Regions from separate parts of the Bradyrhizobium sp. 521_C7_N1_3 genome, predicted to be linked through region 1. Evidence: riboswitches for the same ligand, from Rfam matches in the RefSeq annotation. Region 1 holds a riboswitch; the other holds the start of a gene.
What was found. A riboswitch is a leader RNA that binds a small molecule or an ion and turns the genes downstream of it on or off. The one in region 1 is predicted to bind glycine.

Region 1 (7,785 bases):
ACTGCTCGCGCTCGCATGGAGCGTGCTGCGGCTGCCTGAAACCCTCCCCGAGTCCGAGCGCAGGTCGCTGGCGCCCGCAGACGTGCTCTCGGCGTTCCGGCAGACCGTGACCAACCGCCAGACCATCGGCTATGCGACGGCCGCCGGCAGCGTCATCGGCGCATTGTTTGCCTATGTGTTCTGTGCCCAGCAGGTGTTCACCGGCATCTATCATCTCGGCCACTATTTCCCGATTGCCTTCGCCGCGATCGCGGCCGGCACCGCGATCGCCGGCTTCCTTAATGCGAAGCTGGTCGGACGGCTCGGCATGCGCGTGATCTCGCACGGCGCGCTGACGCTCTACACCGCGGTTGCGGGCGTGATGCTGCTGACGGAAAGCCTCGGCATGCTGCCGCTCTCCCTGTTCATGGTGCTGTCCGCCCTGATGATGTTCTCGTTCGGCATGATGGTCGCGAACTTCACCGCGCTGGCCATGGAGCCGCAGGGCCACATCGCCGGCACCGCCTCCTCGCTCTACGGCTCGATCACGACGCTGATCGGCATCGTCGTCGGCATGGCGATCGGGCAGAGCTTCGACGGCACGCTGCTGCCGTTCTCATTCGGCTTCTTCCTGTCGACGCTGGCGGCGCTTGCGATCGTGCTGATGGTGGAAAAGGGGCGGCTGTTCAAGCCGCATCATCGTCCCATCGCATGAGGAACTTCCCGGCCGCATCGATGTTGTACTGCAGCAATTCGAAAGGCCGCCTCATGGAACCGGAACATCGCGAAGACAACACCACCCCGGATCGGGCGGAAACGGAACGCTCGACGTCGGCCGCCGACCGAACTGCGTTCACTCCCCCCTTCGCGAGCGAAGGCCTCGAGCGGATCCGCGACAGCCACTGCTGAGCGCGAGGCCTAGTCCGTCGGGCGCCTGCTGGCGCTGAAGTCCTGCGCGGCGCTCTCGGGCGTCGCGCTGCTCGTTCGCGGCGGCACGATCAGCACGACCACGTCTCGCGTCAGGCCAGGCTTGCCCCATAGCGTTGCCTGCACGGTGAACTGGCGCCTGACGAAATGATCGGCGCGCACAGACACGGACTCCATCCACCTGCCGCAATAGTCCTGGCCGCTGAAACAGAGCGCGGCCCAACCGCGATCCAATGTCGTCTTTCGCGGCATTCCCCAAGTGTACTGAAATTCGAACGGCCGCGCGTAAAACGGATGGTCCGGACTGTAGAACGCGGTCGCAAAGGCCAGCGAATCGTCGCCACTGACGGCGCTGAGCGACTCCCCGGTCAGTTCGTGCCATTCGCGAGTAATCTCGTTAGCTACCTGCGCGTAGAAATTCCGGCCCTCTTCGTAGCCGTGATTGTTGCGATAGACGGCGTGAATCGGGGCGGCGACGAAGACAGCGGCGAGCCCAACGATCGCGGTGATGATCGTGACATTAACGGTGTAGAATCTTTCGATCGGGTAGCGCGTGCCGCAAACGATCAGCACGACGAACAGGAACAGCCCTTGCAACGCCCATAGCGACGGTAGATCGGTGCCCATCGCCAGCGACGTCAGGACCGGCAGCACGATCGTGCCGATCGCTACGTAGAAAAGGAGCCGCAGACCAGAGTTCATCGCGGCGAAATCGGCCGGGAATTGCTTCAGCCGCGTGCCCGCGATGAACACCCAGATGACGGCTGATGCGCTGACGGCCGCCGCCAGTCCGAGCAGGAAGTTCTGCACTTCACCGAGTGAACTAGCGAAGTTGCCGTTGGCGTGCGCCATCGCGTAGGTGAAGGCCGACGCGCCGGTCGTCGCGAGCCAGTAGATATGCGGCGACAACACCGCGAACCCGACCACGACCGATATCCACGGCGAAGCGGACGTGAAATAGGCGCGGCGCGCGGGATGAGCCAGCGCGGCAAATGCAAAGCTTGCCACGAGGAAGACCGAATAATATTTGCCGACCATCGCCAGTGCCGTCGTGCATCCTACCGCGACTGCCCACGCCGCGCTGCGGGTCTCGAACGCGCGCAGAAAACACCAGGTCGCGAGCGGCCAGAGCGCAAGCAGCACCGAATTGGCGTTGAAGCGCTGGGCGTGGAATTGATAGGCCGGCGTCAGCATCAGGAGCAGCAGCACCAGGATGCGTTTGTGCCCGGTCACGAACTGCCGTGCGATCCGGTCGACGAAGAACAGGGCGAGCCCGGCATTGGCCATCGCCATCAATTGCAGCGACCAGTCGCTGATCGGGAAGACGGCGGTCCACACCGCCGTAACCCAGCCCACCAGCGGCGGATGCTTGTGATAGCCCCACGCGAAACGGCGCCCGAGCGTCCAGGCCTCTAGGGTATCAGGGTGCAGGCCGCTGCCGGCATAGGCGACGGCCAGATAGACCGTCCAGAGCGCGACGAAGCACACAATGAGAAGCGGAACGGCCCAGCCCGTCTCGACGCCGTCGAGCCAGCGCAGGAACGGCCGCCGCCACCGCGCCGGCGCGCGATCGGACCGTTCGGCCATCGCCTGGAGTGCAAAATCAATCGGCACGGGAATCAATGCGGGAAGGACGTGATGCGCAAACTGCACACATCTATTTCAAGTCAGAAACAAATAGCAATGATCGGACACTGGAAGAGTTAAAAGCTGACGCGAGGCTGACAAACGAAAACGGCGCCGCTGATGACAGCGACGCCGCGTAACGATCGGGGAAGGCGCGCTGGGGCGCCCTCGCCTTACTCGGTCTTGTCGATGTTCCAGAACAACGGTGTCGCCGGGCCATCGAGCACGCCGGTGAGCGACTTCCGCCATGCGCTCGGCGCCAGATACTGGCCGAGCGGCACATAGATCACCTGGTCATAGGCTTCCTTCTGGATCTCGGCCGCGATCTTCTTCTGATCGTCGAGCGAGGCGGCGCGGACGAAGTCGTCCTTGAGCTTCTCGATCTTGGCGTTTTCCGCCCAGCCGAACCAGCCCTTCTTGCCTTGGCCGCCGATCGACAGATTAGCGATCGGGTTGGACACATCGGCGCTGACCCAGTTGGTGAAGAACATGTTCCAGCCGCCCTCCTTCGGAGGCTTCTGGCTGGCGCGCCGGCTGACCACCGTCTGCCAGTCGGTCGCCTGCGCGTCGACCTTGAAGCCGGCCTCGCGGAGCAACTGCACCGCGACCGTCGGCTGCGCCTTCAGCGTCACGACGTCGCCGGGCACCATGACCACGACGGGCGTGCCGTCATAGCCGGACTCGGCGAGCGCCTTCTTGGCTTCCGCCATGCCGTTGCCCTTGACCAGCGATTCCGAGCCGACGTCGGTCGCGAACGGCGTATCGCAGATGAAGAACGCACCGCAGATCTTGTAGTATTTGGGATTGCCGACGAGCGCGTCGAGCACGTCCTTCTGGTTCATCGCCAGAAGTGCGGCACGGCGGATCTTCGGATTGTCGAAGGGCGGATAGAGGAAGTTCATGCGCCCAAGGGTCTGGTAGCCGAACTTGTTCAGCGTCTCGACCTTGAGGTCGGCATTGCCTTCAAGCACGGGCAGCAGATCCCACGGCGGCACTTCCATGAAGTCGATGTCGCCCGATTGCAGCGCGTTCACCGCGGTCTGCGCATCCGGCATGGTGATCCATTCGACGCGATCGACCTTGACCAGCTTGCCTCCGGCAGTCCAGCTCGACGCCTCCTTGCGCGGAACGTAGTCGGTGTTCTTGACGTAGACCGCCTTCACGCCGGGCTGGAATTCGCCCTGCACGAACTTGAACGGGCCGGAGCCGATCTGCTCGGGGATCTGCTTGTCCGGCGGCGTTTCTGCAAGACGCTTCGGCATCATGAAGGCGACGCGCGAGGACGGCTTGCCGATGGATTCGAGCACGAGGCCGTAGGGCTCCTTCAGCTTCAGCGTGATCGTCTTGGGGTCGGTCGCCTCGATGCTCGCAGTAAACTGCATCATCTGCTGGCCCATGCCGTCGACCGCAGCCCAGCGCTTCAGCGAAGCCGCGCAGTCTTCCGCCGTCACCGGCGTACCGTCGTGCCACTTCAGGCCATCGCGCAGCGTGAAGGTATAGGTGAGCTTGTCGTCGGAGATCTTCCAGTCCGCCATCTGCGGCTGGATCTTGAAGTTCGAGTCCGTCGCGATCAGCGTGTCGTAGACCATGTAGCCATGGTCACGCGTGATGTAGGCGGTGGTGAAAATCGGATCGATGATGCGCAGATCCGAATGCATCACCGCGGTGATGGTCTTGCTGGCGGCGGCAAGTACCGGCGAGGCCATCGCCGTCGAAAGCGCAACGACCGATAGCGCAAGTGTGGAGGCGAACGCGCGACGCCCCCGGCGCATCAAGCTCAACATAAAAGTTTCTCCTGACGTGAAACTGTTCAAAGGCAGGTTATTGGTTGAGCATTCGGTTCGTTCTTTAGGCGAACTAACCTCATGCGATGCCTTTGTCTTTCGAGACTTGCAGACAGTGCTGAGCGCGTCAATCCGGTTTCGCTGCAGCCCCAAGCGGCGCGCTCACGGGCTCCACAAAGATCGGTTTGGCTCTACAACGCTTTCCGCCAGTCCTGTCCACGCCAATGCAATGCGCGTTCCATCTTTCAAGCCTGAGAGACATTAAGATGAATCCAGCCAATCTTCCCTTCGATTCCGAGGCGATGCTCCAGGGCCTGCGCACCTGGGTGGAATGCGAGAGCCCGACCTGGGACGCGGGCGCCGTCGACCGCATGCTCGATATCGCAGCGCGGGATATGGCGATCATGGGTGCGACGATCGAACGCATCGGCGGCCGACAGGGCTTCGGCGGCGTGATCCGCGCGCGCTTCCCGCATCCGAAACAGGGCGAGCCGGGCATCCTGATCGCCGGCCACATGGATACCGTCCACCCGGTCGGCACCATCGAGAAGCTGAAATGGCGGCGCGAGGGCAACAAGTGCTACGGCCCCGGCATCTACGACATGAAGGGCGGCAATTATCTTTCGCTGGAAGCGATCCGGCAGCTGGCGCGCGCCTCCTTCACCACGCCGCTGCCGATCACCGTGCTGTTTACGCCCGACGAGGAAGTCGGCACGCCCTCGACGCGGGACATCATCGAGGCGGAAGCCGCGCGCAACAAATATGTGCTGGTGCCCGAACCGGGCCGCGCCGACAACGGTGTCACCACCGGACGTTACGCCATCGCGCGCTTCAATCTGGAAGCGACGGGCCGACCGAGCCATGCCGGCGCGACATTGTCGGCCGGACGCTCGGCGATCCGCGAGATGGCGCGGCAGATCCTCGCGATTGACGCGATGACGACGGAGGACTGCACTTTCTCGGTTGGCGTCGTGCACGGCGGACAATGGGTCAATTGCGTTGCCACGACTGCCACCGGCGAGGCGCTGTCCATGGCCAAGCGCCAGGCCGATCTCGATCGCGGCGTCGAGCGGATGCTGGCGCTTTCGGGCACGACCAATGATGTCACGTTCGCGCGGCGTCACGCGCCCCGTATGGGAGCCGGATGCCGGCACCATGGCGCTTTATGAAAAGGCGCGCGGCATCGCCAAATTGCTCGGCACTGAGCTACCGCATGCGAGCTCCGGCGGCGGCTCCGACGGCAACTTTACCGGCGCGATGGGCATCCCGACGCTCGACGGCCTCGGCGTGCGCGGCGGCAACGGCCACACGCTGGAAGAATTCATCGAGGTCGAGAGCCTGGTCGAGCGCGGCCGCCTGATGGCCGGTTTGCTGGCGACGCTGGAGTAATAGGGCCGAGTCATCCCGGGGCGATGCAAAGCATCGAACCCCGGGATCTCGAGATTCCGGGTTCGCGTCTTCGACGCGCCCCGGAATGACGACGCAAACTTCGCACTGCACAATGCGTTGGCAGTCACGGTTTGAAATTTAGCCTTGTCCAAAAATGAGGCGTATCGTACTGCTCGATCGTCCACGCGACGATGCGGGAGAGATTGCAGCGAAGGTTTCGGCTTTCGTTGCGGCGCCGACGGAGCAACCGCCCCGGAAACTCTCAGGCAAAAGGACTGTATCGTCAGGACGATCTGGAGAGAGACGGCACGATCTCAACGTCGTGACGTCCACCGAAGGGGATAGTCCGCAAGCTGACCTCGCCCGAGGTTGAGCAACGGATCAAGCTCTCAGGTAACCGTGACAGATGGGGCGCCGCCAACGGCCTTTGGCCGGCGGTTAGCCGTCTCTAACTCACGGGAGCCCCGAACTATCATGACCCATATCGCCATCATCGGCGCCGGCATCACCGGCGTAACGACCGCCTATGCCCTGCTCGAACGCGGCTACAAGGTGACGGTGCTCGACAAGCACCGCTACGCCGCGATGGAGACGTCCTTCGCCAATGGCGGACAGCTCTCCGCCAGCAATGCCGAAGTGTGGAACAGCACTGCGACGATCCTGAAAGGCCTGCGCTGGATGTTCCGGCGCGATGCGCCGCTGCTGATGAACCCGCGGCCGAACTGGCACAAATATTCGTGGATGAGCGAGTTCGTCGCCAATATCGGCAACTACCGCGCCAACACGGTCCAGACCACGCGGCTCGCGATCGAGGCCCGCAAGCATCTGTTCGAGATCGCGGAGCGCGAAGGCATCGACTTCGATCTCGAACGCCGCGGCATCCTGCACATCTATCACGACAAGAAGGGTTTTGAATCCGGCCTGCAGGTCAATGCGCTGCTGAAGGAAGGCGGGCTCGATCGCCGCCCGGTGACACCGGAGGAGATCCGCGCCATCGAGCCGACGCTACGCAAGGACTATTTCGGCGGCTTCTACACGCCGTCGGATGCGACCGGCGATATCCACAAGTTCACGCGCGGACTTGCGGAAGCCTGCAAGCGGCGCGGCGCGACCTTTATCCACGAAGCCAACATCGATTCCATTGCCCAGGCAGGTGGCGGCTTCGTCATCGGCTGGGCTGATCTTTCCGCAACCGACGCTGTCGCGTCCGCGCGCGGCATGTTGAAGGTGGACGGTGTCGTGGTCTGCGCCGGCGTGGCCAGCCGTCACTTCGCCGCCCTCCTCGACGAGCGGGTCAACGTCTACCCGGTGAAGGGCTACTCGATCACCGTGCAGCTCGACACTGCCGCAAGCCGCAATGCGACGCCGACCGTGAGCCTGCTCGACGAAGCCGCCAAGATCGTCACCAGCCGGCTCGGCGCCGATCGCTTCCGCGTCGCAGGCACCGCAGAATTCAACGACTTCAACCGCGACATCCGCGCCGACCGCGTGCAGCCGCTGGTCGACTGGGTGCGCGGCAACTTCCCCGGCGTCGAAACGTCCAAGGTCGTGCCCTGGGCCGGGCTGCGGCCGATGATGCCGAACATGATGCCGGTGGTGCGCGCAGGACGGATGCCGGGCGTGTTCTTCAACACCGGTCACGGTCATCTCGGCTGGACCTTGTCGGCCGCGACCGCGCAGATGATTGCCGGGACCATCGACGGCTGGCGCGGGCTCAACGCACCGCCGACCGGACCGTCACTCAGGGTTGAGCGCGAGTTCCGTCATGCATCTTGAGTGGTCGATATCGGAGGCACGGCCGCCTCTTGCGACCGCCCTGCCCTTGGCACACAATTTGCCCCGAAAGGTCGGCTTCTCCGGCCGGCTTTTCCAGCCCGAGTGACAGGCGTGCATGATAGACAGAACCGATTCCAAGGGGGCCTCCCGGCCCCACAAGTTCCGCAGCCGGAGATAGGTGCATGCTAGGTTATCTCATTCGCCGCGTTCTGGCCGCGGTGCCCGTGATGGGCGTCGTCGCGCTGTTCGTCTTCCTGCTGCTGCGGCTGACGCCGGGCGATCCCGCCGCCATTCTCGCCGGCGA
Region 2 (7,785 bases), 160 kb from region 1:
ATTCGAACGCGTACAAAGGTGGTGGGCATGCTCCGCTTTGCCCACCCTACGAAGCTTACGATCCCTTACTCCGCCGCTTCCGCGTAGTCGCTGACCGGAGGGCACGAGCACACCAGGTTGCGGTCACCGTAGACGTTGTCGACGCGCCCGACCGGGCACCAATATTTGTCGGTGCGCGAGGTGCCCGCGGGGAAGCAGCCCTCGGCGCGGGTGTAGGCGCGCTTCCAATCGTCGTCCGCAATGTCGTGCACGGTGTGCGGGGCGTGACGCAAAGGCGAAGCCTCGATCTTGAAGCGGCCGGCCTCGACCTCGGCGATCTCCTTCCGGATCGCGATCATGGCGTCGCAGAAGCGGTCCAGCTCCGCCTTCGATTCCGATTCGGTCGGCTCGATCATCAGCGTGCCCGGCACCGGGAAGCTCATGGTCGGGGCATGGAAGCCGTAATCGATCAGGCGTTTTGCGATGTCGTCGACGGTGACGCCTGAGGTCGTCTTCAGCGGGCGGGGATCGACGATGCACTCATGTGCGACGCGGCCCTTCGCGTTCTTGTAGAGCACCGGGAAGTGCGCATCGAGGCGCGCGGCAATGTAGTTGGCGTTGAGGATCGCGATTTCGGTCGCGCGCTTCAAGCCGTCGCCGCCCATCATCAGAATGTAGATGTAGGAGATGGTCAGGATCGACGCCGAGCCGAATGGCGCGGCCGAGACCGGGCCGACCGATGCGTCCCCATTCGTCGCCGGGTGACCGGGCAGGAACGGCGCGAGATGCGCCTTCACGCCGATCGGACCCATGCCAGGGCCGCCGCCGCCATGCGGGATGCAGAAGGTCTTGTGCAGGTTGAGATGGCTGACGTCGGCGCCGTAATCGCCGGGCCTGCTAAGGCCGACCTGCGCATTGAGGTTGGCACCGTCCAGATAGACCTGGCCGCCATGGCCGTGCACGATGTCGCAGATCTCGCGAATGTGCTCCTCGAACACGCCATGCGTCGAGGGATAGGTGATCATGACAGCGGCGAGATCGTTCGAGTGATTCTCGGCCTTGGCGCGGAGATCGTTGACGTCGACGTCGCCGTTCTTTTCGCAGGCGACCACCACCACGTCCATGCCGACCATCGCGGCCGAGGCCGGATTGGTGCCGTGGGCGGAGGAGGGGATCAGGCAGATCTTGCGATGCGCCTCGCCGCGTGCGGCGTGATAGCCGCGGATCGCGAGCAAGCCGGCATATTCGCCCTGCGCGCCGGAATTGGGCTGCAGCGAGATCGCGTCATAGCCGGTGATGTCGCACAGCCATTTCTCCAGCCGCGCGAACAGCGCGTGATAGCCCTTGGCCTGCTCGCGCGGGGCGAAGGGATGCAGGGACCCGAATTCCGGCCAGGTCAGCGGCATCATCTCGGTGGTCGCGTTCAGCTTCATGGTGCAGGAGCCGAGCGGGATCATGGCGCGGTCGAGCGCGAGGTCGCGATCGCTGAGCTTGCGCATGTAGCGCAGCATCTCGGTCTCCGAGCGATGCGCGTGGAAGACGGGATGGGTGAGGAAGGCGGTGGTGCGCTTCAGCGCTTCCGGCAGCGCCTCGCGCGTGGTGGCGTCGATCTCGGCGTAAACGAGCGTGCCGCCGAATGCGCGCCAGACCGCCTCGACGGTCGCCGGCGTGGTGGTCTCGTCGAGCGCGATGCGGAGCGCGGTTTCGCCGATACCGAGGTTGATCTGCTCGGCCGCCGCGCGCGCGACGATCTCGGCGCGCCTGGCACCGGCATCCACGCTCAGCGTGTCGAAGAAGCTTTCGGACTGCGGCGCGAAGCCGAGCTTGCACAAGCCGCTAGCGAGCACGGCGGCGCGGCGATGCACGTTGCGCGCGATCTGCGCAAGCCCCTCGGGGCCGTGATAGACCGCGTACATCGAGGCGATCACGGCGAGCAGCACCTGCGCGGTGCAGATGTTGGAGGTCGCCTTCTCGCGGCGGATGTGCTGCTCGCGGGTCTGCAGCGCGAGGCGATAGGCAGGCATCCCGCGCGAGTCCACGGAGAGGCCGACGATGCGGCCGGGCAGCGAGCGCTTCAGCGCATCGCGCACCGCCATGTAAGCGGCGTGCGGCCCGCCATAGCCCATCGGCACGCCAAAGCGCTGCGCCGAGCCGATCGCGATGTCGGCGCCGAGTTCGCCGGGCGAGGCGAGCAGCGTCAGCGCCAGGAGATCGGCGGCAACGATCGCGAGCGCGCCCTTGGCCTTCAAGGCCGCGATCGCAGGCCTGAGGTCGCGCACGGCGCCCGAGGAGCCCGGATATTGCAGCAGCGCGCCAAGCACGTCGGCCTTGTCGAGATCGGTGAGGGGATCGCCGACGATCAGGGTCCAGCCCAGCGGCTCGGCGCGGGTGCGCATCACGGCGAGCGTCTGCGGATGCACGTCCTTGTCGACGAAGAAGGCCTTGGCTTCGACCCGCGAGTGCCGCTCCGCGAGCGCCATCGCTTCGGCCGCGGCGGTCGCCTCATCGAGCAGCGAGGCGTTGGCGACGTCGAGCCCGGTGAGATCGCAGATCATGGTCTGGAAGTTGAGCAGCGCCTCCAGCCGGCCCTGGCTGATCTCGGGCTGGTAGGGCGTATAGGCCGTGTACCAGGCCGGGTTCTCCAGAATGTTGCGCTGGATCACCGCGGGCAGGATCGTGCCGGAATAGCCTTGGCCGATCAGCGAGGTGAAGACCTGGTTCTCTCGCGCGAGCTCGGCCATGTGCGCGATCGCCTCGGTCTCGCTCAAGGGCTTGCCCAGATCGAGCGGAGCGGTCTGCCGGATCGAGGCCGGCAGCGTCTCCGCCATCAGCGCGTCGACGCTCTTGGCGCTGACGGCCTCCAGCATGGCGGCGACATCGCGGGCGGAGGGGCCGATGTGGCGGCGAACGAAACTGGCGGTGTCGCCGTTGGATTTGCGGTGCGCGGTCATCATGGGTCCTCGCTAGGAGTTGCTGTCATCGCCCGCGAAGGCGGGCGATCCAGTACGCCGCGGCCTCTCGGGTCTAGCCGAACCGGCTGCGTTGACTGGATGCCCCGCCTTCGCGGGGCATGACAGTGAGTATGTTGAGGCTCGGCTCATAATCCTCACGCCGTATGTGCCTTGTAGGCGGCTTCATCCATGAGGCCGCCGAGCTCGCTCTTGTCGGCCATCCTGATCTTGAAGAACCACGCCTTGCCTTGCGCATCCGAGTTCACCAGCGCCGGCTCGGCGGCGAGCGCGTCGTTGGTCTCGAGCACTTCGCCCGTGACAGGCGCGTAGACGTCGGAGGCGGCCTTCACCGATTCCACGACGGCGGCGGCTTCCGCCTTCTTCAGGCTGCGGCCGACCTTGGGCAACTCGACGAATACGACGTCGCCGAGCTGCGACTGCGCGTAGTCGGTGATGCCGACGGTGGCGACATCGCCGTCGATGGCGAGCCATTCGTGGTCGGAGGTGTACAGCGTCGTGGTCATTTTCTCAGTCCTCAGCGTTTGTAGGTGTTTTTCACGAAGGGCATGGCGGCGACCGTGAGCGGCAGCCGCTGGCCGCGCACTTCGGCGAAGAGTTTTGTATCGAGCGCGCTCGATGCCGTGGGCACATAGCCCATCGCGACCGGCGCGTTCAGGCTCGGGCCGAAACCGCCCGAGGTGACCTTTCCGATCGGCTCGCCGCCTGCGGCATCCGCAAACAGCAGCGCGCCCTCGCGCACCGGCGCGCGGCCCTCCGTGCGCAGGCCGACGCGGCGGCGGCTCGCGCCGTTGTCGAAATGGGCAAGAATCTTCTCGGCGCCGGGAAAGCCGCCGGCGCGGGCGCCGGCGGTGCGGCGGCTCTTCTGCACCGACCATTCCAGCGCCGCCTCGACCGGCGTGGTCGCGGTGTCGATGTCGTGGCCATAGAGGCAGAGCCCGGCCTCCAGCCGCAGGCTGTCGCGGGCGCCAAGGCCGATCGGCATCACGTCGGGGTTTTCAAGCAGCGTCCTGGCGAGGTGCTCGGCGTGCGTGGCGGGGACCGAGATCTCGAACCCGTCCTCGCCGGTGTAGCCGGAGCGCGAGACGAAGCAGTCGAGGCCGGCAACCTTGTGCGGGCCGGCGTCCATGAACTTCATGGCGGGCGCCTCTGCACACAATTTCGCCAGTGCGGCTTCCGCCTTCGGGCCCTGCAGCGCGATCAGGGCGCGGTCTTGAAGCGAATCGATGATGCAGTCGCCCGAGAGATGCGCGCGCAGATGCGCCTCGTCCGCTTCCTTGCAGGCGGCATTGACGACCAGGAACAGATGGTCGCCGAAATTGGCGACCATCAGATCGTCGAGAATGCCGCCGTCCGGATTGGTGAACTGGGCGTAGCGCTGCCGTCCCGGGGCAATCGCCACGATATCCTGCGGCACCAGCCGTTCCAGCGCGCGGGCGGCGTCCTCGACCTTGCCGGATTTGGGCCGGAGCGCGAGCTGGCCCATGTGGGAGACGTCGAACAGGCCGGCGGAGGAACGGGTATGGAGGTGCTCTTTCAGGACGCCCGCAGGGTACTGCACGGGCATGTCATAGCCCGCGAACGGCACCATCTTGCCGCCGAGGGAGACGTGAAGCCCGTGAAGGGGCGTACGTTTGAGGGAATCTTGGTCGTCGCGCGCAAGCATTACGGGGCCCTCGGCGGTTCCCCGGGGACGATTCCCCGGTAGCAACCAGTCGAAGCCCCATCTGTCGCTGTGCCTGAGAGTATTATCCCGTCGGCGGACGCTGTCCGGGTGTTATGCCCGTCGGCGCCTCTTTCCAGATGTCGTCAAAGCCACGCGGTCCTTTTGCCTGAGAGTTTCCGGGGCGGTTGCTCCTTCGGCGCCGGCACCAAAGCCGGTCTCTCCCGACGTGGCCGTACGATACAGATGGGTACAGACCACAGGCCGGCCAAGCCTGTCAACGCGCACCTGACGGCTTTCAACGGGATTGCAAACGGGATTGCGCGCCTGCGGCAACTCACTGATCTCCTTGCACAGTTTCTGGACAGCGCAGCTGGCCTTGTCTAAAAGCGCTTTGACCCGCAGATATCAGCCCAAATGCCCGGTTTGGATGGCAAATCAGCGGGTCCAAGCACACCCGATTGGATGAACATGAGCGGCGTCAACGAGATCAGGTCGACCTTTCTGAACTTCTTTGCCGAGAACGGCCACGAGATCGTGTCGTCCTCGCCATTGGTGCCTCGCAACGATCCCACGTTGATGTTCACCAATGCCGGCATGGTGCAGTTCAAGAACGTCTTCACCGGCGTCGAGAAGCGGCCCTATCAGCGCGCCACCACGTCGCAAAAATGCGTGCGCGCCGGCGGCAAGCACAACGACCTCGACAATGTCGGCTATACCGCACGCCATCTCACCTTCTTCGAGATGCTCGGCAATTTCTCGTTCGGCGACTATTTCAAGGAGCGCGCGATCGAGCTGGCCTGGACCCTGATCACGCGGGAGTTCGGGCTCAAGAAGGACAAGCTGCTCGTCACCGTCTACCACACCGACGACGAGGCGGCCGGCCTGTGGAAGAAGATCGCCGGCTTCTCCGACGACCGCATCATCCGCATCCCGACCTCGGACAATTTCTGGGCGATGGGTGACACCGGTCCGTGCGGCCCGTGCTCGGAAATCTTCATCGACCGCGGCGATCACATCTGGGGCGGACCTCCGGGCTCGCCGGAAGAGGACGGCGACCGCTTCCTCGAATTCTGGAACCTGGTGTTCATGCAGTACGAGCAGGTGACGAAGGAGGAGCGCGTGGATCTGCCGCGTCCCTCGATCGACACCGGCATGGGGCTGGAGCGCATGGCCAGCGTCATGAAGGGCGTCGACAGCGTGTTCGAGACCGACCTGTTCCGCCACCTGATCGACGCGACCGCGTCCGCGCTCGGCAGCGGGCCGAACGAGCAGACCGTGGCCTCGTTCCGCGTCATCGCCGACCATCTGCGCTCCTCGGCCTTCCTCGTCTCCGACGGCGTGCTGCCGTCGAACGAGGGCCGTGGCTACGTGCTGCGCCGGATCATGCGCCGCGCGATGCGCCATGCGCAGCTGCTCGGTGCCAAGGAGCCGCTGATGCACCGCCTGGTCTGGGCGCTGGTCCGCGAGATGGGCCAGGCCTATCCCGAGTTGATGCGCGCGGAAAACCTGATCGAGGAGACGCTGCGGCTGGAAGAGACCCGCTTCCGCAAGACGCTGACCCGCGGCCTTGCGATCCTCGACGAGAAGAGCGCGTCGTTGAAGAAGGGCGACATGTTCGATGGCGACGTCGCGTTCACGCTGTACGACACCTACGGCTTTCCGCTGGATCTGACACAGGACGCGCTGAAGTCGCGCGGCATCAGCGTCGATCAGGCCTCGTTCACCGACGCGATGGAGCGGCAGAAGGCCAAGGCGCGCGAGTCCTGGAAGGGTTCTGGCGAGGCGGCCTCCGAAGCAATCTGGTTCCCGCTGCGTGAGAAGCTCGGGGCCACCGAATTCCTGGGCTATGAGACCGAGAGCGCCGAAGGCGTGGTCTCCGCGCTGGTGAAGGACGGCCAGGAAGCCGCCAGCCTCAAGGCCGGCGAGACCGGCGCGATCGTGCTCAACCAGACGCCGTTCTACGCGGAATCAGGTGGCCAGGTCGGCGACACTGGCTTGCTCAGCGGCGAGGGCGGCATCAAGTTCCGCGTCACCGATACGCAGAAGAAGCTCGGCGATCTCTTCGTTCACGTCGGCACCGTCGAGAGCGGCGAGCTGAAGCTCGGTACCGCGCTGCAGCTCGAGGTCGATCATTCGCGCCGCTCGTCGATCCGCGCGCATCATTCGGCGACGCATCTCATCCACGAGGCGCTGCGTCAGGTGCTCGGTGATCACATCGCCCAGCGCGGCTCGATGGTCGCCCCCGACCGCCTGCGCTTCGACTTCGTGCATCCGAAGCCGATCACGGCGGAAGAGCTCGCCCGCGTCGAGGACATCGCCAACGACGTGGTGCTGGAGAACGACGAGGTCACCACGCGCGTCATGGGCGTCGACGAGGCCCGCGAGGCCGGGGCGCGTGCCCTGTTCGGCGAGAAATATGGCGACGAGGTCCGCGTCGTCTCGATGGGTAGGACCGCGCGTGAGCGCGGCGCCAATGCGCTCGGCTGGTCGGTCGAGCTCTGCGGCGGCACCCATGTGAAGCGCACCGGCGACATCGGCCTGATCACGCTGACCGGCGAGAGCGCGGTCGCCTCCGGCGTGCGCCGCATCGAGGCGCTGACCGGCAATTATGCGCGCAGGCACGCCAACGAGACCATGGCGCTGGCGAAGAGCGCGGCCAACGAGCTGCGCACCTCGGTCGACGACGTGCCGGTGCGCATCGCCGCGTTAATGGAGGAGCGCAAGAAGCTCGAGCGCGAGCTCTCCGACGCCCGTAAGAAGCTCGCGATGGGCGGCGGTACGTCCGTCGGGAACGGCGGAGCCGCAGGCGTGCGTGAGGTCGGCGACGTCAAGCTGATGGCGCGCGCAGTCGAGGGCATCGAGATGAAGGATCTCAAGAGCCTTGCGGACGACGGCAAGAAGCAGATCGGCTCCGGCGTGGTCGCCATCGTCGGCGTCACCGAGGACGGCAAGGCCGGCATCGTTGTCGGCGTCACCGCGGATCTCACCGCGCGCTTCAATGCCGTGAACCTCGTGCGCGTCGCCTCCGAGGCGCTCGGCGGCAAGGGCGGCGGCGGCCGGCCCGACATGGCGCAGGCCGGCGGCCCCGATGGCGCCAAGGCGCCCGAGGCGCTCGCGGCGATCGAAAAAGCGATGGCAGGCGCTTAAAGACTCATGCGCCTCGTTCCGCGA

Region 2: linked by a shared signal. The riboswitch ahead of gcvT (glycine cleavage system aminomethyltransferase GcvT) and the one ahead of AB7008_RS32085 (D-amino acid dehydrogenase) in region 1 are both predicted to bind glycine.

The regions. Positions count from the first base shown of each region.
Region 1 is NZ_CP197232.1:6,784,990-6,792,774, forward strand. It holds gene AB7008_RS32065 (multidrug effflux MFS transporter) at 1-694, shown strand, start outside; gene AB7008_RS32070 (glycosyltransferase family 39 protein) at 898-2,493, opposite strand; gene AB7008_RS32075 (ABC transporter substrate-binding protein) at 2,706-4,316, opposite strand; partial or broken gene AB7008_RS32080 (M20/M25/M40 family metallo-hydrolase) at 4,583-5,705, shown strand; glycine riboswitch at 5,890-5,993, shown strand; glycine riboswitch at 5,997-6,113, shown strand; gene AB7008_RS32085 (D-amino acid dehydrogenase) at 6,180-7,481, shown strand; gene AB7008_RS32090 (ABC transporter permease) at 7,664-7,785, shown strand, end outside.
Region 2 is NZ_CP197232.1:6,945,649-6,953,433, reverse strand. It holds gene gcvP (aminomethyl-transferring glycine dehydrogenase) at 66-2,930, opposite strand; gene gcvH (glycine cleavage system protein GcvH) at 3,086-3,454, opposite strand; gene gcvT (glycine cleavage system aminomethyltransferase GcvT) at 3,466-4,614, opposite strand; glycine riboswitch at 4,760-4,848, opposite strand; gene alaS (alanine--tRNA ligase) at 5,083-7,761, shown strand; gene AB7008_RS32865 (cyclic nucleotide-gated ion channel) at 7,768-7,785, shown strand, end outside.